2 linked regions of the Acetivibrio cellulolyticus CD2 genome follow. The protein of the gene in region 1 binds, or shares a complex with, the protein of each later gene. Links are inferred from orthologs where the notes say so. Each region holds a gene or a part of one and is shown in the gene's direction. Other genes may lie near its edges.

Region 1 (4,587 bases):
CACCATAGATTATACGCAATGTCCCTTAATTTAGATAATTCCTCTGGTATTACTGCTGTTACGGTTATTTTTCCAAATAGATACATAGGATCCCTCCATTTGATTATATGCTATATTATTATCCGAATTTCAATAATAAATAACATAAATATTTTATTACGTTCTTACTGAAAAAATAGCAATAATTTTATTACATGAACATGAACTACAAAAAAAGTATGTGAAACATATAGACTTTAATTAATTTTGGATAAGATTACCTAGATTCTTACCAAAAATAATATCACAAATTTTACTCTTTTGGTAGAGGTTTTTTAAAAAAAAATTAAATTATTATTATTTTCTTGTTTTATATTATGATGAACTTTGTGTATTTGCCTTATAGAGGCTAAATCCATTTTTTTCATCTTTTACTCTGCAAGCCCTTCCTTTAAATAGTATATAGGTTAGCAGCAGAATATCACCAATAGATCCGGCAACATTAATTAGTATGGCTAATAAAAATAAAAACAATCTCTGCTGTAATATATTGGCAACAATTATTGTGATCGCTGTAAGGCTAACTAGGGGAAATAACATAATTATTGTCATTTGCTGCAATGTAAATAGAGTTCCTGATATATCGGTAAGATATATACTAAAATGTTTGTACCCAAATTTTAATTTTGCGCCAAATATTTTATATGCAGCAGCATGCATTAGTTCATGGGCTAATACAACGGCAAAGGGGACTAGAAACACAAAGAAGATATTATTATTTTCCGTTAAGTATTCAATTTTCATTAACCCGCTGGATTCAGTTGGGATAATATCTGCAATAGCAAACCCTATAATAAAAATTATGAGGGAGAGCATATTAAATATAAAAGAGTTTTTTTTGTTTAGTCTAAATTCTGCTACTTTAGTCATAATCACATCGTTCCTTATATCTATAAAATACAGTACCTATAGTTGGCAATTAACTTGAAACTTATACATTTAACATAAGAAAATTTTCTTTGAGTTATTTTTTTAAGTGTGATTTATCTTTTACTTTTTTAAATTTGGATATACTAAAGGATGAATTGGCTTAAGAGTGCCTTTAGACACAAAGTATTGATATTAAAGGAAAAGTAATAGGAGGTGAATATGATGAAGGATAACAAAAAGAAGAAAGAACCTTGGGATGATAATCTTCCTAAGAATAAGGAGTATATAGAGGAGTTTTATAAAAAGAGTGAAAATGAAATAAAGAAGCAGTCAGGTGAAGGAAAAGTCAAATAAAATATGGATTTGTTTACAACCAATTTCTATTTTATCAAATTATTTCTATACTAAAATTATGTATTTTGAAAAAAATATAGCTATGATTAAAAGATTTTTTATTTATGGATTTGCCGGATGGAGCATGGAAATAGTTTGGACTGGGATGCATTCGTTAATAACAGGCGACCTGACATTGCAAGGATATACAAACCTTTGGATGCTGTTAATATATGGCTGCGCTGTGTTCTTAGAACCCATACATGATGTGTTGAGTAGATGGAGGTGGCAGGTTCGAGGGCTATTATGGGTAGTAATTATATGGGGTATAGAGTACACAAGCGGAATAATTCTATATAATATATTAGGTGTTTATCCTTGGTATTACTCTGGACCGTTCGCTATTGACCACCTTGTAAGAATAGATTTTGCGCCTGCATGGTTTGCAGCCGGGTTATTATTTGAACGTATGCATAAAGCACTAGATTCTATAAAAATTGTATGATAGATACTTTGTAATGGTGTATAGGGTTAAGGAATGCTGAAAACATAACTTCAGCTAATCTTAAGTAAAATTAGCTATGGTTGGGTGATGAAGCCATAGCTAATCTTTTACAAGGCTATTGTAGTTTATATGGAAAGCAGTTATAATTGTTTTATACCCATACAGAGTATAGGAGGAATGATGGTGGGAAACAATTTAGCAGATAATGAGTGTTGTGAGTCTAAAGAAGATATTCTTAAGAGACTTCGAAGGATTGAAGGTCAAATAAAGGGCATACATAAAATGATCGAAGAGGATAAGCAATGTGTAGATATCCTTACTCAGGTTGCAGCTGTGAGAGCGGCTACAAATAAGGTTGGCGGGATAATACTTCAAAGGCATTCAAAGACTTGCCTAAAGAATGCGTTAGATGGTGAAAGCAAGGAAGAGGTCCTTGACGAACTTGTAGATACAATACAAAAATTTTTAAAGTTTGTAGATTAGTGTTTCCCTTATTCAAATTTGGGTAAAAATATAATAACCTTTTAATTATTAGTCTTTTTATGACTTGGTTTCGTATAAATAGCTTTGAAAATAATACTTATTTAGGAGGAAAACTTATGGCAAGTGAAAATGTTACTGTCATTACGAAGGATAATTTTGAACAGGAAGTATTGAAATCAGAAAAGGCGGTTTTAGTTGACTTTTGGGCTCCATGGTGTGGACCTTGCAGAGCAGTAGGTCCAATAGTGGATGAGCTCGCAAGTGAATATAATGGGAAGGCAAAGATTTCAAAGTTAAATGTGCAGGACGAGAATGAACTTGCTGCTAAATTTAGAGTTATGAGTATACCAACAATTATGATATTCAAGAATGGGGATGTAGTGGAAAAAGTTGTTGGTGCCAGATCAAAATCTGAATTATCATCACTTATTGATAAGCACATATAGTTTAATCAAAGCAGTTAGTTCACTGAAACAATAAAAAATGAACTGTAGATAAGCCGCACAAAACAATTGTGTGGTTTTTTTATTAGGCTTCTTTCTAAGGAAGTGAAAGAGTCAAAAATACAGGGACGCGATGTCCCGGAGTTTTTATTTTTTGTTGAAAATATTAATATATTTTTTTATAAAAAAGGAGGATTTTGAAAAATGGTATTGAATAATATATTTGTACAATTATAAATATTAATAATGTTTTGGGATAAATAGGAGGAACCAAAAATGGCAGGAGAAAAAAGATTTGGTACATCGCTTTTTGGTTTTAAGCAATCAGACGTTAATTCTTATATTGAAAAGATATTGAGGGAATTTGATGATAAACTCAAAGAGAAAGAAAATGAAATAGCAGGGTTGAAAAATCAATGCAGAGAGTTAAGAATCAAATATGAGGATATAGCCAGGAAGACTGATCAAGTAGGTGAAGACAGAGCTAAAATTGCTGAGGTTCTGATCAAAGCTCAGGAAAAAGCTGAGACAATATTAGAGGAAGCAAGGAATCAATCAATTGAGGAGAGAAAGAAGCTTTCCGATTTGACAGAAAAGGAAAAGGAAAAGCTTGTAGATATAAAACAGGAAATCAAGACATTAAAACAGGATGTTTCTAGGGTTTTGAAGAAATATGAGGAAGAACTCAATAAGGTGTTTGAGTCTGCAGGAGAGACATATAGTTCTTTTGATACTGAGACAAAGTCTGAAAAGGCAGAAACTAATGACAACTCTGCAGATATCCTTGATGAAATAATGGAAGAGTTTGCTAACAAAGCAGCTTCTACTTCAGAAGAGAAATAGAGCAAAAAACAAATGTAGAAAGTTCAAAAATAATATATTGTAAAAAAATATTTTATTTAGTATAATTATTTCTAATAATTTAATATTTAAAAGACGATGACAGGGAAGAGTACATATTTGAATTTTCAAAGAGAGCCGGTGTCAGGTGAAAGATCGGCAAATGATTATATGGAAGGCAGCCCTTTAGTTTCACCTTGAGAAATGATGACCACTTATACAAGGTCTAATAATAGAGGATGACGTTTCCTTACGTTATAAAGGGTCAGTATTAAAATTGCATTTGTTAAGTTTAATGCATAATTTGATATTGAATGGAGAGAACACCATTATGGTGTTAATTAGGGTGGTAACGCGGATTACTTCTTCGTCCCTTTCAAGGGGTGGGGGAGTTTTTTTAATGCCTCAGAAAGTGCAGATGATCTAAATTTGTTTAGAAATACAAATATGGCAAGTTGGGCATAATTTAGTAGATACATAGTATTTATAATATTAAAGTTAATCGAGGAGGGTATTTATTATGGAAGAGATTTTGGAGATATTAGAGAAGAACAGTAAAGCGACTGATGAGCAAATAGCGGTAATGCTAAATAAAAGTGTTGAAGAAGTTAGAGCTGCAATCAAAAAATATGAGGAAGACAATGTAATTCTGGGTTATACTTCAATGATCAACTGGGAAAAGACCTCTAAAGAAAGTGTAATAGCTTTGATAGAAGTAAAGGTTACACCTCAAAGAGGCCAGGGGTTTGATAAGGTTGCGGAGCGCATTTACAAGTTTCCTGAGGTAAAAGCATGTTACCTTATGTCGGGTGGATTTGATCTGACTGTAATTGTAGAAGGTAAAACAATGAAGCAAGTAGCACTGTTTGTTGCAGAAAAATTATCTCCTTTAGATTCAGTGCTCAGTACTGCTACTCATTTCGTATTGAAAAAATATAAGGATAAGGGCGTTATTTTTGAGGAGGACTATAAGGACGACAGGGAGGCAGTGATATTATGAATGTGAGGGATATGTTATTGCCGACTGTGCGGGATCTGCCGCCCTCCGGTATAAGAAAATTCTTTGATCTGGTT
Region 2 (4,707 bases), on another replicon or contig:
GATAAAAAGGGCTGGCTGGACCTGCCGCCTGAGCTTTTTAAAACCCAGATAGGCAGAAACTATGAGCTATTCGACTGTTATGCAAAACCCCAGCATCTTATGACACAGATACAACTGTGGGGGGAGTTTGCTTCTTTAAGCAAGTCCAACCCTATCCTCGCCAAATTTCACAGACCTGATTTCAAGGGTATACGTCACCTGGTAGATACAGGCGAATTATATATGTCAAGCTTTGATACATGCCCTGCATGCAAAACCGAGTGGGTATTTGACCTTTACGGCAAAATATACGGATGTACTGCCAGCTGCGGACGCGAAGAATATCTATTAGGAACCTACTGGCCTCAAATAGAACTGAATATTGATGCAATAAAAACCTGGCAGACAAGAGATGTAAAAAGCATCTCAAAATGCAGTGACTGCAAATATGATGTTATTTGCGGAGGAGGCTGCGGAGTAGTTGCTGCTAATCAAAACGACGGAAATGTTCATTCTCCTGACTGTCGCCCCATTTATGAGCTTTTGGAAACAGGAATTAACTATTATATTGATAACATACGTAAAATGGCTATAGGAAATGAGAGAGAAGAACCTAAAATAAAAGTAAGCTGCTGTACAGACACTCATAGGAAGCATTTAACCAACGGGAGGAATTGGTAATGTTAAATGAGATTCAGTCACGATATTCAAAAGAAAGAGATAATAGTTGTAATTTAAGCTGTGGAAATAATCTCGATTTTTTAAAAATATCACCCGGTGAAAATATTCTGGACTTGGGCTGTGGAAGAGGAAATGAAACAATTCAAGCTGCTATACAGACAGGACCCCATGGCAAAGCTATAGGCCTGGATATTACACAGGAAATGATTGATGTTGCACTGTCTAATGCAGAAGGAATTGGAATTTCAAATATCTGGTTTGTAAAAGGTGATATTGAAAATCTTCCCTTTGATGAAAGGATATTTGATGCTGTTATAAGTAATTGTGTTATAAATCATGCTAAAAGTAAAATAAAGGTTTACAGTGAAATTTTTAGAGTATTAAAAACAGGAGGACGGTTTGTCATTTCCGATGCTGTTACAAAGTATCCTCTTCCCTCTGAAATCAAGAATGATCCTGAAGCCTGGGCGCAATGTTTCGGAGGAGCAGTAACCGAAATAGAATACTTGGACAGTATTACATCTTCAGGTTTTAAGAATATTGAAATTTTAAAACGCAGGGAATACATTAAAAACGGTTATGATTTTATAAGTTTAACCATAATGGCTACAAAGCAGGGTTTTGAGAGCTGCTTTGAATGTTGGTTTTAAAACATTTATCTCGGATTGGAGGTGAAAAAGTGAAAAAAGTTACCAAAAGATCCGCTTCCAATAGCTGTTGTAAAAAATTCACAACTGCTCAATGCTGTTCCAAATCTTCAAAGGTTGTGGCCGGCTGCCACGATTAGAATTTATGTCTGTGGAGGCGGCAGTAAAAGCCGCCTCTATTACAAAACACTTCTAAAAAATGTTATCTTAGTACACGTTATTTTTACCCGCACGGATATATAAATCTTATTAAAAGTATCCATATTGTTAATAATATTGAAAGTAATCAAATTCAGTAAAATTCAACAAACAATCTATGAGAGGATGTTTTTAATGAGTGAAAAAATACTGCATATTAACTCGGATGAATTTGAAAGTATAGTTACAAAAAGCGACATTCCGGTCATTGTGGACTTCTATTCGGAAGATTGCGCTCCATGTGAAGTATTAGCCCCTATTTATGAAAAAATGGCTGAAAAATATGGAGGTCATATAAAGTTTGTAAAAATTCTGCGTCAAGCAAACCGCAATTTTGCTAAAAGTCTTAACGTTTCAAGCAGTCCAACCGTTCTTTTCTACAAAAACGGTAAGGAAGTTGGCACAAGATTAAATGGCTTTATGAACAAACCCCAGGTTCGACAGGCAATTGAAGAAATTCTTGGCGATGTTATTCCAAAGGAAGATATGAAACGCGTGGACTGCGATGTTCTTATTCTTGGTGCAGGTGCTGCCGGACTTTCAGCCGCAATATATGCCTCAAGGGCAAATATGAATACTGTAATTATTGACGAAAGTGTACCCGGAGGGCAAACAGCTTCAACCTATCATGTAGCAAATTATCCAGGTACGCCAGGCGTCGTAAGAGGAAAGGAAATTATCAATAATATGCGGGAACAGGCAAAATCCTTCCGCGCAAGAATTGACGATCTGAAAGAGATTGCCCAAGTAAATCTAAATGATAAAATAAAATATGTTCGTACAGAAGATACCGAATATTATGCTAAAGCTTTAATAATTGCTTCCGGAGCAAAGCCACGGGCTCTCCCTGCCGAGCAAGCTGATGAATTCAAAGGCCGCGGAGTACATTATTGCGCAACATGTGACGGTTCCATGTACCAGGACAGAAAAATCGTAGTTGTGGGGGGAGGAAATTCAGCGGTTGAAGAAGCTGTATTCCTTACAAAGTTTGCTTCCCATGTCACTATCATTCACCAGTTCGACAATTTTCAGGCATCAAAAACAGCCCAGGAAGAGGCTTTCAAGAACCCGAAAATTGATATTATCTGGGATTCTGAGGTACGAAAAGTAAATGGACAGGGACATGCACTTACCAGTGTAGTTATAGAAAATCTGAAAACAAAGGAACTATCCGAAGTACCTACCGAAGGAGCTTTTGTATATATTGGAACCGAACCAATGTCAAAAATGTATGAAGGACAGTTGGAAATTGACAAATGGGGTTATATCGTAGCCGCTGAAGATACTAAAACCAGTATTGATGGAGTATTTGCAGCAGGTGACATAAGGACAAAACTCATTCGTCAGGTGGTCACAGCAGCATCTGATGGAGCTATAGCAGGAATCATGGCCGAAAGATATGTAGTAAGCAACAAATCATGACCGAAAAGCACCTACCCCATCTTGAAAGGAATACAAAACTGCTTAACTATGGAAAAATACTTGCTTTCAGGAGAATTTCTCCATAGTTTTTATTCCGCCTCTTTCGAACGAAGTGAAAGAGGCAAAAACAGAGGGACTCGATGTCCCGGAGTTTTTATTCAGCCTCTTTCGAATTGAATGAAAGAGGCTAAAACGAAGGAACTCGATGTTCCTGAGTCTCCGCCGCCTTAAATTTGCCCTGAAGAGAATTGTACAATAAGACTTACAATAGTTACACTTGCCCATACAACCAACCCCAACAACATTGGTTTGAAGCCGGTTCGGAGCATTTGTTTCAAATCAGAATTAAGCCCTATAGCCGCTAATGCTACAACAATAAAAAATTTGCCGACTTCTGTGATAAAACCAGCCATCTGTCCATTTATAACTCCAACGGTGTTTAAAAGCGATGCTGCCAGAAACCACACAATAAACCATGGAAATATCTTTTTGAAGCTATAATTAACTTCCCCGCCTCTCTTATTTGCTTCCCTTTTTTTCTGAATTGACACTACTGCCGCGAATATCAACGAAATAGGAATAATCATAGTAGTTCTTGTCAGTTTGACAATGGTAGCATAAGCACCTGCTGCATTACTGAAAGCATAGCCTGCTGCTACAACGGATGAAGTATCATTGATAGCTGTTCCGGCAAAAAGTCCGAATGCATTATCCGTTAACCCCAGTAAGTGTCCTAGCGGGGGGAATATAAGTACGGCAATGACATTGAATATAAACACGGTTGATATTGAGTAAGCAATTTCCTCATCTTCTGCTTCAATAATTGGTGAAATAGCCGCTATAGCTGATCCACCGCAGATAGCTGTTCCCATGCCGATCAAGCTTGTAAGCTTTATAGGAATTCTCATGAGTTTTCCAATCCCATAAGCCGTAATAAAAGCTGTAGTTAGTGTGAAAATCATCACATAAAGTGAGGATACCCCTACCTTATAAACCTGTGTAAGGCTTAAGCCTCCTCCTAACGCAATAATAGACCATTGCAGTATCTTTTTGGAGGCAAATGTCAGCCCCTGCTTTGTGGTTTTGGGTTTTCCCCATATACTACTGATTAAGATTCCCAATACAATTCCGAAAACAGGACCTCCGATAATAGGTGCCAACTTACCAAGAAATGTTGCTACGATTGCTAAAGCTGTTGCAAAAAACAATCCAGGTAGCATTTCTTTAAATCTTTTCATAATGAGCCTCCATAAGTTATTCTTGATAAATCTATCTTATTACTTTTATTCCCCAAAAACAAATTCCTATTAGTCATATAATCCATTATTACTGGAAAGAATATATAGTAAATATTTTCTACAGGAAGGTTGATAAACAATGTTTACACTTACGCTTAACGAAAAGGAAGTCGATCTTTTAAAAAAATCTATAAACCATTGTCTCCAAACCTGCAAGGATGGGGGCCCTGAAGATGGTTGTACTGATTGCGCAGCCATTAAAGGTGTACTAAATAGACTTCCGTAAAACATGATAAAAACCCTGTAAAGTATTGTATAATTCACTACTTTACAGGGCTTTTTTACATTTTAAACTCCAACAACATAAAAATATTGCTTTGTTTATAAAACCTTGATCTTTAGCATGAGTCAATCTCCATTTTCTTTAAAACATCATCCATTAATTCAGTTGCACATTTTACAAATTCCACGCAAGGACGTTTTTTATAATATTCTTTAGTTCTTGCTTCCGGTACAGGGCTATCATGCTGTAAATCCAAGCC

Evidence for each region.
Region 2: the proteins of trxA (region 1) and trxB are in contact, whole or in part, in a crystal structure (PDB 1F6M), measured with the Escherichia coli proteins. The link is inferred for Acetivibrio cellulolyticus CD2 from one-to-one orthologs.

Annotation. Positions count from the first base shown.
Region 1 is NZ_JH556657.1:438,947-443,533, forward strand. Bases 1,287-4,011 are described here. They hold trxA (thioredoxin), read left to right. Parts: upstream 1,287-2,346; coding sequence 2,347-2,676; downstream 2,677-4,011. Other genes in these bases: ACECE_RS0213955 (putative ABC transporter permease), read left to right, coding at 1,346-1,747; ACECE_RS0213960 (metal-sensitive transcriptional regulator), read left to right, coding at 1,928-2,230; ACECE_RS0213970 (membrane protein), read left to right, coding at 2,950-3,516. Outside these bases: glgP (alpha-glucan family phosphorylase), read right to left, coding at 1-86; ACECE_RS0213945 (DUF3267 domain-containing protein), read right to left, coding at 355-909; ACECE_RS32085 (hypothetical protein), read left to right, coding at 1,129-1,263; ACECE_RS0213980 (Lrp/AsnC family transcriptional regulator), read left to right, coding at 4,034-4,513; ACECE_RS0213985 (aminotransferase class I/II-fold pyridoxal phosphate-dependent enzyme), read left to right, coding at 4,510-4,587. UniProt on the Escherichia coli protein: Participates in various redox reactions through the reversible oxidation of its active center dithiol to a disulfide and catalyzes dithiol-disulfide exchange reactions.
Region 2 is NZ_JH556653.1:644,151-648,857, forward strand. What follows is about bases 939-3,783. They hold trxB (thioredoxin-disulfide reductase), read left to right. Parts: upstream 939-1,640; coding sequence 1,641-2,927; downstream 2,928-3,783. Other genes in these bases: ACECE_RS0205160 (methyltransferase domain-containing protein), read left to right, coding at 939-1,310; ACECE_RS0205170 (YeiH family protein), read right to left, coding at 3,155-3,783. Also shown: ACECE_RS0205155 (radical SAM/SPASM domain-containing protein), read left to right, coding at 1-660; more of ACECE_RS0205160, read left to right, coding at 660-938; more of ACECE_RS0205170, read right to left, coding at 3,784-4,165; ACECE_RS30970 (hypothetical protein), read left to right, coding at 4,305-4,451; ACECE_RS0205180 (C-GCAxxG-C-C family protein), read right to left, coding at 4,564-4,707.